DNA from 3 places in the Arthrobacter sp. UYEF3 genome. Region 2 is predicted to be linked to each of the others. Evidence: riboswitches for the same ligand, from Rfam matches in the RefSeq annotation. Region 2 holds a riboswitch; each other region holds the start of a gene.
What was found. A riboswitch is a leader RNA that binds a small molecule or an ion and turns the genes downstream of it on or off. The one in region 2 is predicted to bind cyclic di-AMP.
Positions count from the first base shown of each region.

Region 1: it holds a riboswitch for cyclic di-AMP, as region 2 does, so the genes downstream of both, ABIB14_RS16020 (hypothetical protein) here and ABIB14_RS12970 (aggregation-promoting factor C-terminal-like domain-containing protein) in region 2, are expected to answer to the same signal.
Region 3: it holds a riboswitch for cyclic di-AMP, as region 2 does, so the genes downstream of both, ABIB14_RS01920 (M23 family metallopeptidase) here and ABIB14_RS12970 (aggregation-promoting factor C-terminal-like domain-containing protein) in region 2, are expected to answer to the same signal.

Region 1 covers NZ_JBEPNK010000028.1:2,596-7,557, reverse strand. Annotated here, with positions in the region: gene ABIB14_RS16040 (RNA polymerase sigma factor) at 153-722, shown strand; gene ABIB14_RS16035 (anti-sigma factor) at 709-1,548, shown strand; gene ABIB14_RS16030 (DNA alkylation repair protein) at 1,604-2,134, shown strand; gene ABIB14_RS16025 (hypothetical protein) at 2,131-2,385, opposite strand; cyclic di-AMP (ydaO/yuaA leader) riboswitch at 2,562-2,747, shown strand; gene ABIB14_RS16020 (hypothetical protein) at 2,752-3,522, shown strand; gene ABIB14_RS16015 (dihydrofolate reductase family protein) at 3,575-4,159, opposite strand; gene ABIB14_RS16010 (hypothetical protein) at 4,196-4,417, shown strand; gene ABIB14_RS16005 (cation:proton antiporter) at 4,477-4,962, opposite strand, start outside.
Region 2 covers NZ_JBEPNK010000018.1:13,350-18,311, forward strand. Annotated here, with positions in the region: gene ABIB14_RS12955 (phosphatase PAP2 family protein) at 1-543, shown strand, start outside; gene upp (uracil phosphoribosyltransferase) at 489-1,124, shown strand; gene ABIB14_RS12965 (glyoxalase superfamily protein) at 1,174-1,551, shown strand; gene ABIB14_RS12970 (aggregation-promoting factor C-terminal-like domain-containing protein) at 1,656-2,456, opposite strand; cyclic di-AMP (ydaO/yuaA leader) riboswitch at 2,455-2,624, opposite strand; gene ABIB14_RS12975 (mannosyltransferase YkcB-related protein) at 2,866-3,081, opposite strand; gene ABIB14_RS12980 (ArnT family glycosyltransferase) at 3,081-4,895, opposite strand; gene ABIB14_RS12985 (glycosyltransferase family 39 protein) at 4,902-4,962, opposite strand, start outside.
Region 3 covers NZ_JBEPNK010000002.1:96,391-101,352, reverse strand. Annotated here, with positions in the region: gene ABIB14_RS01930 (HNH endonuclease) at 1-56, opposite strand, end outside; gene ABIB14_RS01925 (NlpC/P60 family protein) at 297-1,085, opposite strand; cyclic di-AMP (ydaO/yuaA leader) riboswitch at 1,351-1,520, opposite strand; gene ABIB14_RS01920 (M23 family metallopeptidase) at 1,657-2,475, opposite strand; cyclic di-AMP (ydaO/yuaA leader) riboswitch at 2,480-2,691, opposite strand; gene ABIB14_RS01915 (iron-dependent transcriptional repressor DtxR) at 2,841-3,536, opposite strand; gene serC (phosphoserine transaminase) at 3,854-4,962, shown strand, end outside.

The sequences.
Region 1 (4,962 bases), on a different contig from region 2:
GTGCTGCTGCTGAGTGGGCGCCCGACGGGTGGCGGGGCCGCGACGATTGCGGCCCCGCCAGCCGCCCCCCGACCTCTCCGCCATTGCAGTGCTGCCGGCGCCGGGGAATAATGACGTTCCACGGGTCTCATTTCCCGCTCTAAGGAGCACCGATGGAGACTGCCGATCGTGAATGGAACGTTGACATTGACCAGGCCTTCGCCGCGGGGGAGGAGCGAGCGCTCGCTGATGCCTACCGAATGCTCGCGCCTCTTGTCCATACGCTGGCCTTGAGGGCGTTGCGCGAGCATAGTGCCGCCGACGACGTTACTCAGGAGGTCTTCATCCGCGCTTGGAAGTCGCGAACCAGTTACCGCCCGGACGCCGCACGGTTGCCCGCCTGGCTGATCGGAATCACCCGGAATGCCATTACCGACGCCTTGTCTGCCCGCTCCCGTCGACGGGACGTTGAAGGGGCCGCCCTGCAGTTGGTCAACGATCCCGCAGCCAGCCCGGGCAGGCCGACCGCCGACACGCTGGCGGACCGCCTGACACTGGACGACGAACTCGAGCGGCTGGGCAACCCCCAGACAGCCATCATGCGGCTGGCGTTCTACGAGGATCTGACCCACGACCAGATCTCGTCCCGGCTCAACCTTCCGCTTGGCACGGTCAAGAGCCATATCCGTCGTAGCCTTGCCCGGCTGCGGTCCCGGTTGGAGGTGGAACATGGATCATCCTGACGATGATCTCCTCGATCTGCTGGCGCTGGGTGAACGGCCCGCCAGCGAGGCGGAGTCGGTCCACCTGGACAGCTGCAATGAGTGCCGGGCGATGCTCAACGCGCTGCAAAATACCGTGTTTGCAGCGACGATCAATCCGGAACACGTGCAGCTGGAGGCGCCGGGCAGCCATAACTGGGCCGCTATCCATCAGGCACTGGGGCTGTCCCCGGCCCTGGCCGGGGATCCGCTGCTGCGCCCGCCCGCGGTCATCGCCGGGCGCCCCTACGAGGGCACGGCCCGCGGGGGGCTCCACGCTGAACCGAGGCCGCTCACACCCGATACCCGGCAGCCTGGCAGGCGCAGGCCGCGGCACAGCCCGCGCGGACGGTCGTGGGTCCTGGGCTTGGCGGCGGGGGTCGCGCTGGGCGCCGCCGGCGCGTGGACGGCATTGACCTTTCTTGGCTCCGCCGAGCCGCCGGTGTCAGCCCCGACACCACCGCCCACGGCGGCAGTCGTCGCTGAAGCAGCACTGGGTCCGCTGGCGGGGCACTCCGCCAGCGGCACTGCGCTCGTGGAGAGGCTCCCGGACGGAACCCGGCAGTTGATTATCAGCCTTCCCGAGGAGAAGCTCACGGGTTTCCGCGAGGTCTGGATGGCATCCGCGGATCTGTCCAAGATGGTCAGCCTGGGGGTCCTGGGCCAGGGACCGGGTGCCTTTGTCATCCCTGGCGGCCTCAACCTGGCCGACTATCCGGTGCTCGACGTTTCCAACGAGCCCTACGATGGGGATCCGGCCCACTCCGCGGAGAGCATCGCGCGGGGGAAGTTCACGGTGGCGGGTTGACCGGGACGAGCCCCGCCGTGAGGCGACGGCGGCGCAGACACGACAAAATGGACCCATGAGCGATGCCGGCGACTTCATTGACGGGGCGCTGCAGAATGAAAGCTCATGGCAGCGGGCCGAGGAAGCGCAGGCCCGTTTTGGTCCGGAACTGAAGTGCTACGGCGCTTCGGTCGGCGCGGTCCGCGGCACGGTCCGGGACGCGCTCCGCCGCTACCGGATCCTGGGCCGCGACGAACTGACCGCGCTCAGCTCGGAATTGTGGGCGGTCCCCGTCTTCGAACGGCGCCTCGCCGCCGTCGTGCTCCTGCAGTCCTGTGTGGCCATGCTGGACAACTCGGACCTGACCCGGATCGAGGGCTTCGTGCGCGGCTCAGGGTTCCGCGAGCTGGCGGATCCACTGGCGGTCGACGTCGTCGGACCGCTCATCGCTGGCCTCGACGGCGCCCGCAGGAGCCGTTCCGAGGCGGTCCTGGAGCGGTGGCGGAAGGATCCGGACCCGCGGCTTCGGCGTTCGGCTGCACTGGTGCGCGAGGCGATTGATGCTGCCAGTGGCCTGGCGTCCCCAAAGCGCTCCCGGCCGGGTTAGATGGCGGGACGGCGTTCCACCACGGCGTACGCCCTGCCGTCCAGGAACTGCCAGCCGGTCACCACCATAAAACCGAGCGAATCCACCCGGTCGTTAAGGACGTGGATATCGAAGCCGCCGTCGCGCGGTTCGGCGTCCCAGGTGGCCACATGGATTTCCCTCTCCTCGAGAACCAGCAGCTCGGTATTGACGTCAAAGTCCCCCTGCGGCTGATCGGTCAACTGGCAGATTGCGACACAGGGGCTGTTCATGAGGACCTCCACTCGGTGTGCGCTTAATGCCTTTATCCTATGCGTGCCGCATATCGGCGAACTAGGGATATTCCCCGCAACGACACGCCTGCGTTACCTGAATGTGACATTGCCGCCCAACTCCGTTACCGTTGTTGGGTGCCTGTTGTATCCGATACGGGCGCTCCCGAGCCGATTGCCTAACTCTGCCGCGGCCCGGGATCCGAATGCAACCTTCTGGCAGGGACGGGGAAACCACATTCGACCTGCAATTTTGACAGGTCTTGGGGTGAAGCCGCACAGCGCCCGTTCTGACGGGCCCGCGGCCGGGTGCCTCCCATCCGAATCCGACAGCTCACCTCGCAGGCATTGGGAGAGGCTACATACATGTTCTCAAGCACTACTGCTGCGCGCCATCGCTCCGACGCCACCGCCGGTCGGTCCTCAGCATTTTCCGTGAAGTCAGGCACCATCGGCCGCCAGGCCGCAGTAATCCTTGCAGCCTCCGGACTCGTCCTCACCAGCGGCATGGCGGCCAACGCCGCCGCTGCACCGGTACAGCTCGACGCAGGCCCCGCATCGAACGTTGACGTCACCAGCAAAGTCTCGACGCCGGTCACGGCCGATTCCGCCGTGCAGGTCAGCTTCGACCGTTCTGCCGTCGCAACGTCGCCGGCTCCCGTAACCGAGCAGCCAGCCGCAGTCCCGGCAGTCGCCGTTGCCGCGACCGTCGCCGTTGCGCCGGTCGCGGTGCAGGCTCCGGCCGCACCCAGGATCACCGCTCCCAAGATCACCGTACAGGCGGCCCCGGCGAAGGCACCGGCCCCCGCGGCGGCGGCCGGTGGCGTCAATGCCGCCATGCTCGCGTCCGCCTACGCCCAGATCGGCATCATCCAGGACTGCACCGCCATGGTGGAGAAGGCCCTCGGCGCGGCCGGTCACCCGGTGGGCGACCTCGGTCCCCAGCAGTTCCTGGGCCACGGGACCGTAGTGGCAACCCCGCAGCCCGGCGACATGATCGTCCAGGCCGGCCACGTCGGCATCTATGCCGGCAACGGCCAGGTAATCAGCGGCGGCATGAACGGAACCAACCAGACCATCGTGCACCCGCTGTCCTGGCTGACCGCCACCGGCGGCGTGACGTTCGTCCGCGCCTAAAGCGTAATCAGGGCTGAAGAACCCCTCTTCACTGGCCACTGGCCGGCTGTCGTTAAGACAGCCGGCCAGTGGCCTTTGTCGGGCTGGAGTACCGCAGCAACACAACCCCGTTGCCAAACGTCCGGGTCTCGACGAGCGTGAGCGGGGTGGTGCTGTCCGCGGGTTTGAACAAGGGTGTCCCGCGGCCAATCAGCACCGGATGAACGTAGATCCAATACTCGTCGATGAGCCCGAGCCGGCGGAAGGAGTCGGCCAGGTCGGCCCCGCCAAGGGCCAGGTCACCACCGGATTGGGCCTTCAATGCCAGGACGTCATCGACGACGACGTCGCGCACCACTGTGGAATTCGCGCCGGCACCCTCGAGGGTCCTGGAATAGACAACCTTGGGCATCTCCCGCCAAATTCCGGCGAACTCGACCATGGACGGCGTGCTGGACGGGTCGTGGTCCGCCGTCGGCCAGAAGGCGTCCATCAGCTCATAGGTGACGCGGCCCTCCAGAAACGCGTCCATGCTGCGGGATCTTTCGTTGAAATGGCTGTGGAGTTCCTCGTCCACCATGTGCCAACCAATGTCCCGGTTGTGACCCTCCACGAACCCGTCGAGTGATACCTGCAGTGCCAGGATGATCTTCCGCATGGCCTGAGCCTACGCGCCGGCTGCCGGCGCGGAAAAATGGCACTGGGCCCCGCAATCAGCAAGATGCTGCCGGTCTGTTGTCCGCTGATGCTGGCAGCATCGGTTGGAGCCAAATTCGGCAACATCATGCCGGCTAGTGCCAACCGTACGGCCCTTGCCGCGGCTGCCGCCATCCGGCTCGAGGAGTTGCTGCAGCAGGCCCGTCAGGCCGATGAGCAGCAGCAGCGCGCCCGCGAGTTTCGGGCCGGTGCTTCTTGAGCTGAGTGACTTCCTCACCACGACGCTGCATGGTGGGCGCCCCGCACTGATTTCCGAACTCAGTGCTTGGCGCCTTTGGCCGCTACCGGCACGGCGAACGACTTGGCGGCCCTCGAGCCTGCAGCGGCGCTAGCGGCGATGGTGACCAAAGCGCCCAGGAGCAGCGCGGCATCTTCCCCAGGTTGCAGCACATGGAGTTGGTTGCCAATGCTGGCTGCTGCCACGGGGACGCCCAGCTGGGCAGCCGAGATGACGCCCAGCGGCAGGGGGACCCCAAAGGCCCTTAACCCGGCGTGGAGCAGCACCGTCCCGAGCCCCAAAGATAAGCCCAGGAAGATCATGTCCGGATGCCCGGCGAGGTCACGGAGGTTCAAGGAGGCACCCAGCCACACGAAAAAAATCGGGCCCAGGAAGCCGTCGCTGACGCCGAAGAGCTGCCGTGCCAGCCGCCGCGGTTCGCCGACGGCTGCCACCGCCAGGCCGAGCGAGAACCCGGCCAGCATTACCGAGACGTGGCCGAAGCTGGCGACCCCGGCCAGCGCGAA
Region 2 (4,962 bases):
GCCGATGCGGTGCCGCCCTACGAGAACTCGCCGTCGTTCCCCAGTGGTCACACCCTGAACACCACTGTGGTGATCGGGCTGGTGGTGTATCTCGCCTGCCTGCAGGTCAACCGCACCCTGGCCCGGGTGGGCCTGATCACGGCCGGTGTGATCTTCATCTTTGCGATGGGCATGAGCCGGGTCTTTCTGGGCCACCACTGGATGACCGATGTCATTATCGGCTGGGTGCTGGGACTGGGCTGGGTGGGGATCGTGATCCTGGCCCACAGGCTCTTCCATGTGCTGCGGCACCGGCAGCATGCCGGTCCGGCGCCGACGTTTGACTACGAGGTGCACCCACTGGGCGGGGCTTCCTTGGACCGCCGCGAGGGCGCCGCAGCGACCGGCCGTGCCGGCCCCCCAGGGACCGCCGGCCAGAGCGGGGCAGCCGACGCCGGTAACGGCGGCCAGGCCGGGGGCCGCCGGCATCCGGGTGATAGTTTTTACCCATGCGCACTCTTGTTGTGGACCACCCGCTGGTCGCCCATAAGCTCACCGTTCTGAGGGACAAAAACACCCCGTCCCCGGTCTTCCGCCAACTCACGGAGGAGCTCGTCACGCTCCTGGCCTATGAGGCAACCCGGGACGTCCGCACCGAACCGGTGACCATCGAGACGCCGGTCAGCACCACCATCGGCACGGCGTTTACCAAGCCCACCCCGTTGGTGGTCCCCATCCTGCGGGCGGGACTCGGCATGCTGGAAGGCATGACCAAGCTTGTCCCCACCGCCGAGGTGGGCTTCCTTGGCATGGCCCGCGATGAGGAGACCCTGGACATCATCACCTACGCCGAGCGTCTGCCGGAGAATCTGACCGACCGGCAGATCTTCGTCCTGGACCCGATGCTCGCCACCGGCGGCACGCTGCGAGAGGCGATCAAGTTCCTCTTCAAGCGCGGCGCCTCGGACGTTACCTGCATCTGCCTGCTGGCCGCACCGGAGGGTCTGGCTAAGCTGGAAGAGGAGCTCTCGGACGCCAACGTGACTATAGTGCTGGCCTCGATCGACGAGAAGCTCAACGAGAAGTCCTACATTGTCCCCGGCCTGGGCGACGCCGGCGACAGGCTGTACGGCATCGCCGTCTAAGCAACAGCGTGGGGTTCCCGTGGACTGCGCCGGGGTCTAGCCTGAGCCCATGGACTGGAAACTTGAACTCGTGTTGGTCCCCGTGTCCGATGTGGACCGAGCCAAAGATTTTTACGTAAACAAGGTGGGCTTCAACGCCGACTACGACGAGCGCCCCTCGGACAGCATGAGGTTTGTCCAGCTGACGCCGCCGGGCTCCGGTTGCTCGATTGCTATTGGCGAGGGCCTCACCGATGCCCCGCCCGGCACCGCCCCCAGCCTGCAACTCGTGGTCAGCGACATCCAGGCCGCCCACCGGCAGCTCAAGGACAACGGCGTGGACGTCAGCGACGTCGACGTCCAGGACTGGGGGCAGTTCGTCTACTTCGCCGACCCCGACGGCAACAAATGGGCTGTGCAGTACATCCCCAGCCGCCCGAACGGCTGACCGCCCGCTCCCCGGGGGCGTCGCCCCGGGCGGGCACACGCGAGGCCCCGGATCCGGTGGATCCAGGGCCTCGCCATCGGTTTATAGGCTTCCGGCAGTGCGGCTCAGTACCAGTTATTCGCATAGTGGAAGTTCAGGGCGCCGCACGGTGAGCCGTAGCGCTCCTGAACGTACTGCAGGCCCCAGTTGATCTGGGTCCGGTAGTTGGTCAGGTAATCCGGTCCCGCGCTGGCCATCTTTTCGGCCGGCAGGGATTGGACCACGCCGTAGGCGCCGCTGCTGGCGTTTGTGGCGGTGGTCCTCCAGTCGGATTCCCTGGTCCATAGCTTCAGCAGGCACTGCATCTCACTTGCCGCCCAGCCGTGGGCCGGCAGCTGCGCGGCGGCATACGCCTGTGCGCCGGCGGGATCGTCGACGGCGACCGGCTGCACCGGTGCCGGCGGAGCCGCGGGGGCCGGGGCAGCGACAGGGGCCGGGGCCGGCGGAGCGATAGGAGCCGGGGCAGGGGCCGGCGGTGCTGCCGGGGCGGGAGCTTCGGCGGGCTTGTTCTCGGAGGCCTGTGCCTCCACGCTGACTGCGGAGGGGGATGCAGGGATGTTGCTGCCGAGCCGTTCGAGGTCCAGAAGCTGCATCGAAGCCGCCTTGGAGGCTTCGGCCGGGTGGGGCGCGGTGCCGGAGGCCTGACCCGCGGCTCCGACTCCGAGCAGCACCGCGAGGGCGGTGGCCACGACGAGGGCGCGCTTGCCTTTGGACGGTACGCCGACGGCGGGCCGGGCACGTTTGCCTTTGCCAGCGGGCCGGGGCCCGGCCGGGCGCGGTGCCGGCTCGGCGCGGTGGCGCGCGGCATCGGCTTCGAACGTCTGTTCAGTGCCTTCTGGGCGTGATTGTGCCTTAAAGTCAGTCATATTCGCCTCTCAACGCCTACGGAGTAGCTGTCGGGTTCGGATGTGAAATCCGGCCGCACGGAATCGCGTCGTGGCGGCTCGACCCTAAGGGTGCATGGATGCAGGATGCCCGGGAACTCTGGGTCCCCCGTCTCTGCCTGGTCCATCGGAATCCGGGAAGCGGCAGAGTGTGGCGTAAGTCCGGATGTGCGGCCAGATCGACTGGCGCACCCTAAAACGGTACCTGACTTCGAGCCAGAAGTCACATTTCGGTAACGACGTCTCCTGGAAGCGGCGTGGCGGCTTGTCCTATGGCGAGGCCTGGGCGGCCAGTTCGACGGGACCCCGCCCGGTGCACGTTGCCGAACGTCGAGTCTGCACGGAACCGTCGAATCGGCGGGTGCGCGGTCCCCGCATACCCCGCGCCCGCCTACCCTGCCAGCAGGTACACGCTGGTCCCGCCGATGGTCTGGGCGTCGAAGTTGGCTGCCACCCAGGAGGCGATCCGCGCGGCGTCGTCGGAACCGCTTTGGCCCTGCATCATGCGGCCCGCAATGAAGTAGTGGATTTTCCAATCGGCCACGTACTGCTGGAATTGCTTGAGCGTTGGGGCAGGGTCGGTGCCGTTGAACCCGCCCACGGCCATCACGGGCAGCCCGGTGGCCAGCTGGTAGCCGGCGGCGTTGTTGGATCCGACGACGGCGGCGGCCTAGGTGAAGTTGCCGGCGCCTGCTTGCAACGCCGTCGCGAGGGTAGCGGACGGTGTGCTGGCCCCGAGCAGGCCACCCATTCCGCCCGCCGCGCCTCCGCCCGGCACCGGTGGACGCGCCGTTGAGGTTCACTCCCGGGGTGCCGCCAAACGCGCCGACGCCGCCAAGGACCGCCGGGAACCCGGCCCCGCCCCGGGCGGCCACTGCCGGACCGGCGCTCACGATCGAGCCGCTGTGAGCGGTCGAGGCGGTCGACAACGAGTAGGACAGCGGGTCCGGCCAGGGCGGCGGCGACAGCGAGCACCGCCGTCGTGCGCGCCACCAGCCCATAGGCCGCCGGGCCGCCCGGCCTGAGCCCTGCCGCCTTGAAGCCCGGCACCGCGGAGGCCAGCACCGCGCCGGCGGCGGCGAGCGAGGCCAGCAGGATCACCCAACGCAGCCATGGAACGTATGCCGGCGTGCGGCCAAGGAGTTCGGCGGCCATCGCCCCGGCCGCCAGGAGGGCCGCGGCGAGCACCGTAGCCGCCGCGCGCTGGTCCCGGCGCTGCCAGAGCAGCACCCCGCCCAGCCCCGCGAGCCCCGCGATGCCGGGCGCCAGCGCCGCCATGTAGTACGGGTGGATGATCCCGGCCATGAGGCTGAACGTCAGGCCGGTGACCGCCACCCAGGAGCCCCAGATGATGACCGAGGCCCGCACGGCGTCGGTCCGCGGGGCCCGCCTTCCGAGCCAGAGCAGTCCCGCCCCGAGCAGCAGCACCGCGGGCAGCAGCCAGGCGATCTGGCCGCCGAAGTCGCTGTTGAAGAGCCGGAACGGTCCAGGGGTACCCCAGGCATTGCCGCCGCCCACGCTCCCGGTTTCGTCGCCGTTGAGCCGGCCCAGGCCGTTGTAGCCGAGAGTCAGTTCCAGGATGGAGTTGTTTTGCGAGCCGCCGATGTACGGTCGGTCCGCTGCCGGGATGAGTTCGACGGCGGCCAGCCACCAGCCGGCCGCGACGGCCATGGCCGCGCCCGTGGCGAGGAGGTGCAGGAGGCGTCTGCCCAGCCCCACCGGTGCCGCCACCAGGTAGGCCAGGGCGAAACCGGGGACAACCAGCAGGACCTGCAGCTGCTTGGTAAGGAAGCCAAAGCCCAGGAGCGCCCCGCCGAACAGGAGCCAGCGCAGGCGGGCGTCCTGGATGGAGCGCAGCACGGCGTAGGCGGCCGCGGTCATCAGTAGCACCAGCAGGGCGTCCGGGTTGTTGAACCGGAACATCAGCACGGCCACCGGGGTCAGTGCCATGACAGCTCCGGCGAGCAGCCCGGCGCGGTGGGCCAGTCGTGCATCGGCCGTTGCGGGGGCGGCGGCCCGGCGGACCGCCAGATAGACCAGCCAAGCGGTGCCGACCCCCATGAGTGCCTGGGGGACCAGGACGCTCCAGGAGCTCAGGCCGAAGAGACGTACAGACAGCCCCATCACCCACAACGACGCCGGCGGCTTGTCCACGGTGATGGCGTTCGCGGCATCGGAGGAGCCGAAGAACCAGGCCGCCCAATCCTGCGAGCCGGCCTGTGCCGCGGCGGAGTAGAAAGCGTTGGCCCAGCCGGAGGCGCCGAGGTTCCACAGGTACAGTCCGGCCGTGGCCAGCAGCAGGGCCGCCAGTTCCAGTCGTGGCCGCAGGTTCCGGGTGCCGCTGCGACGGGCGTCGACGCGACGGCTGCCGGCGACTGGTGACTCCGCGTCGGCGTGGCGGGGATTCAAGGTGTGGGTCATGGCGGCCTAGACCCCCAGCTTGTAGACCGTGGCGGTGCCTACGGTCTGGGCCCGGTAGTTGGCCGCT
Region 3 (4,962 bases), on a different contig from region 2:
CGGAAGGTGACTACCGCCAGCGGCTCATATCCAGCATTCAGAACGAGAGTGCGCATCCGCATACCTCTTCACGGCCGCACCCGCCAGGGGCACGAGGGCCGGCTGCCCTCTGCATGGTCGGGCTAAGGATCGACACCACAAGAGTAAACACCGAAGGCCCGGATTGCCGAATTTTTTCCTCGGCGGGATTTCCGTGCGCCGCCGGACGGCGGGGGCCACAACGCAAAGGACCCCTGCCGGGGGCAGGGGTCCTTCAGAATGCTTACGGCCGGAGTCGGGCTGCGTTTTAGCCGGTGTTAGCCGCCGACGCGGATGAAGACCGGACCGGAACCGACGTTGACGCTGTACAGCGCGGTGGTCCCACCGTTCCAGCCGCCGTGGACGGCCATGCCGTTGCCGACATAGACAGCGATGTGGGCCATGCCCATGCCGCCGTTCTGGTAGTAGGCGATGTCGCCCGGCTGCGCCTCGGCGGCGCTTACCGTACGGCCCAGGGAAAGGTATCCTGCCGGCCAGCCGTGGTAGTTGATGCCCACCGCAGCCAGCGCGTTCGTGACAAGCATGGTGCAGTCCTGGGAAACGCCCATCTGCGCGTAGGCAGCCGCAGCAATCGAAGCACCCATGCCGCTGACAGCAGCCGGAGCCTTGGCTGCCGGGGAGGCGGTTGCCGGAGTGCCGGTGGCCGCGGCGCCGCGGGCCGCGGTGCCGTTGGAAGCGGCGGTATCAGTGGAAGCGACAGCTTCCTGAACCTTGACGACGGGCTTGGGCGCCTCGACGACCGGAGCCGGGGCCGTGGTGACGGACGTCTTGTCGTAGGAGATCGCGATGCTGGAGGCCGCGGAGATCGTGGCCGGTGCGGTGGACTGTACTTCCATGGCGGAAGCGGAGGTCGATTCGCGCTGAACGTTGGTCTCGGCAGCGTTGGCTGCGATACCGCTGGTCAGGACCAGGCCGGAGGCTGCAGCGATAACCGCGGCCTGACGACCCATGCCACCGGCGTTCTCGCCGACGGCCTTGGCAATAACAGCCAGCGAGTTGGTCTGGGTGACCTCCGCGCGGTGGCGTGCAGTTGCACGAGTAGTCATTCAGTTCTCTCTTTCGTGAGCCTTGTGTCCGCGCTGTTGTACAGGCGGCACTGAGTACGCTCCGGCATCTTGGGGGTACGCCGGATCGCCCCGAAACGGGTTTCTTTAGCGAAGGGTGTACTGCGAAGACGCGCCAAAAGCGGGAACTGCGGTGTGCGATCCGGTCCGGGCGCCGGCAAGGGCAACACGGAGCATGGAGTGCAGCGGGCTCAATTGAGCCGCGCCAGCGCGAAAACGCGCAGCATTGTGGCGTGAAGACATGAAAGTAGCCTCTCCCAATGCCTACGAGGTGAGCTGTCGGATTCGGATGGGAGTCACCCGGCCGCGCTGCTTCCTGGGAAGCTTTGCGACTTAACCCCAAGGCCTTCTTGCGAAGACCAAAATTGGTTCCCCCGCCCCTGCCAGACGATGTAATGCGAACGGACCTTGAGCGGTGGCAGAGCTAGGCAATCCACTCAAGAGCGCCAACTTCGGAGAAGTTGGCGTGCTTCCTACGGTACAGCAGTCGGGACTCAATGTCACATTCAGATCACGGCGAGTCACAGAAATGCGAGTCGTCCATCGGCTCGGCTTAGAGCCAGCCCAGCGGGTCAACAACTTCTCCGTTGACCATTACCTCGAAGTGGAGGTGGCAGCCGGTGGAGGCGCCGGTGGTCCCGCTCATCGCCACCACATCGCCACGGGAGACCTGCTGGCCCACCCGCACGCTGGAGGACGACAAATGGTTGTACGTGGTCTCCAGGCCGTTGCCATGGTCGATCACGACGCGGTTTCCGCCGCCGTAAGGGTGCCAGCCGGTGAAAGTAACGGTGCCGCTGGCTGCGGCGTGCACGGCGGTGCCGCACTGGGCGGCGTAGTCCTGACCGCGGTGAAATTCCCCGACGGCCCCGGTGATGGGACTGACCCGGTAGCCGAACGGTGAGGCGGTGACCATGGAATCCAACGGCGCTCCGAGGCTGCCGGCGGAGGCTGCCCGGGTGATGGTGCCGGCCGACTGGGCGCCCAGCAACTGCTTGAGCTTGCCGTCCGGGTCGACCTTGGTACCCACGGCGGTGCGGCTGAAGTCGATCTGCGCGGCCGCGGCCTTCACTTCAGGCTGCATACCGGCAGAAACCGAGCCGGCGCGGGCGGCGTCGGCGGCCACTACGGGGCCGGTGGCCGGAACGGCGACGGTGAGGACCAGTCCGGTGGAGGCCAGTGCGATGCCGGCCTTCTGTCCAACGCCGCTGACGGTGGCGAAGTCTGCTATCTGCCGGAGCGGACTCCGGCGTCCGCGGCGTTCGTCCCGGCGCGCGTCGCGCGGGCGCTCGGCGTAGTGGACGTCGGCCGGGCGCGGCTCGGGAGCGGGACCGGTCGCACGACGGCGGCCCCTGACGGTCTGGATGGTCAAGTACGGTTCCTCTCTGGAGAGCCTGCGAAGTTAGCTGTCGGATTCGGGTCAGAGAGATCAAAGACCCGGTCCGCCGGAGCAGGCATCCAGGCACAAAGGAGTCGAAGGGACCCCTCGTGGAGTTTGCTTGCCGCTAGCGGACTTCACCCCAAGGCTGTTGGATCAACAGCCGGAAGTGGTTCCCCCGCCTCTGCCAGAAAGTGACTCGTGTACTGATCCGCTGGCAGAGCTCGGCTTCGGATCCGGTAACGCTTTAGTATCGGTGCTAGTGCTCAACTATAGGGGATCAAGCCGCGCGGTAATAAATCCGTGATCTCACTTGTGGACAACTTCCGGGCTTCCCCCGGGAGAATTACCGTGCCAGGTTACCCGAGCGTAACGAACACGTGGGCCGCAACCTCGGGCGGCAGCTCCAGGGCGCCCTCGAAGTCCGGCACCCGCACCGAGATGTACTCCCCCACGCGTTCCAGCGACACCTTGGCGCCGGGACGGATTCCACCCTCATCCAGCTGAACCAGCAGCTCCGGCTCCACCTGGATGGGCTCGGCCAGCCGGCTCACGGTGACCCGGGAATCGGCGCCGTAGCCGGCCATGGCGTCGAGCAGGTTAACCACACCGTCCGTGGTTTCCGCCGCCGGGAGGCCGCCGAGTTCGGCGAGGCCGGGGATCGGGTTTCCGTAGGGTGACACGGTCGGGTGGTTGAGCAGATCGAAAATGCGCCGTTCGACGCGCTCGCTCATCACGTGTTCCCAGCGGCACGCTTCCTCATGGACATAGGCCCAGTCAAGCCCGATGACGTCGGCGAGCAGCCGCTCGGCCAGGCGGTGCTTGCGCATGACACCGACGGCGCGCTTCCGGCCCGTTACGGTCAGTTCGAGATGCCGGTCCCCGGAAACCACCACAAGGCCGTCCCGTTCCATGCGGCCGATGGTCTGGGAAACGGTGGGGCCGGAGTGCCGTAGCCGTTCGGCAATCCGGGCGCGGAGGGCGACGATGTTCTCTTCTTCCAGTTCCAGGATGGTCCGAAGATACATCTCGGTGGTGTCGATCAGATCCGTCATTCAGCTCAGCTCCTCGAGCGCCGTCCTTGCGTCATTCCCACCGTACAGCGCGCAGGATGCGCCCGGGCGAGATCCGCCATACGTCACCGGACAGCCTAGCCTATTTTGAATTACTCCGGATAATTCGGGTCGCCGCCCGGTCGCACGCCGCTAACCGGGTCCCGGGGCCGAACGTTTGACGTCTCAGTGACCGGACTATGACGGACGTATTTCCTGCCCGGCCGGGCCCGTCGGGCAGAATAAATCAGGGCCGAAACGAGACCTGCCCAGGATCCGTCCGAGCCCCGCCACGCACCCAGCCGAAAATTGGAGCCACTGTGAGCGACACCAGCATCACCATCCCCGCGAACCTCCTGCCCAAGGACGGACGGTTTGGCGCCGGCCCGTCAAAGGTCCGTCCGGAGCAGATGGAGGCACTGTCGGCGGCGTCGGCAACGCTGCTGGGTACCTCGCACCGCCAGGCGCCGGTGAAGAACCTTGTGGGGTCGGTCCGGACCGGGCTGAGCGACTTCTTCCGCGCCCCAGAAGGCTACGAGGTTGTCCTCGGCGTCGGCGGTTCCACGGCGTTCTGGGACATCGCCAGCTTCGGACTCGTAGAGAACAAGGCGCAGCACCTGTCCTTCGGCGAGTTCGGCTCGAAATTCGCCGCGGCCACCAATAAGGCGCCGTTCCTGGCCGAATCCTCAATCATCAAGTCCGAGCCCGGTACCCGCCCAGGGTCGCGGGCCGAAGCCGGCATTGACGCCTATGCCTGGCCGCAGAACGAAACGTCCACCGGTGTCGCCGCCCCGGTCAAGCGCGTGGCCGGGGCGGACGAGGGCTCCCTCGTGCTGGTCGACGCCACCTCCGCGGCCGGCGGTCTGGATGTGGATGTGGCGGAGGCCGATGTCTACTACTTCGCGCCGCAGAAGAACTTCGCTTCCGACGGCGGACTGTGGCTTGGCCTGTTTTCGCCGGCAGCCCTGGAGCGTGCCGCCCGGATCAAGGCCAGCGGGCGTTGGATCCCGGACTTCCTGGACCTCCAGACCGCGATCGATAACTCGCGGCTGAACCAGACGTACAACACGCCGGCGCTGGCCACCCTGGTGACCCTGGATGCGCAGGTGCAGTGGCTCAACAGCAACGGCGGCCTTGACTTCGCCGCCGCGCGGACCGCCGATTCGGCCGGACGCATTTACCGCTGGGCTGAGGCATCCTCCTACGCCGCGCCGTTCGTGGCCAAGGCCGAGGACCGGTCCAACGTCATCGCCACGATCGACTTCGACGACTCGATTGACGCCACCGCCATCGCGAAGGTCCTGCGCGCCAACGGCGTCGTCGATACCGAGCCGTACCGCAAGCTGGGCCGCAACCAGCTGCGCATCGCCACCTTCGTGGCGATCGAACCCGCCGACGTCTCCGCGCTGCTCGAGTGCATCGACTTTGT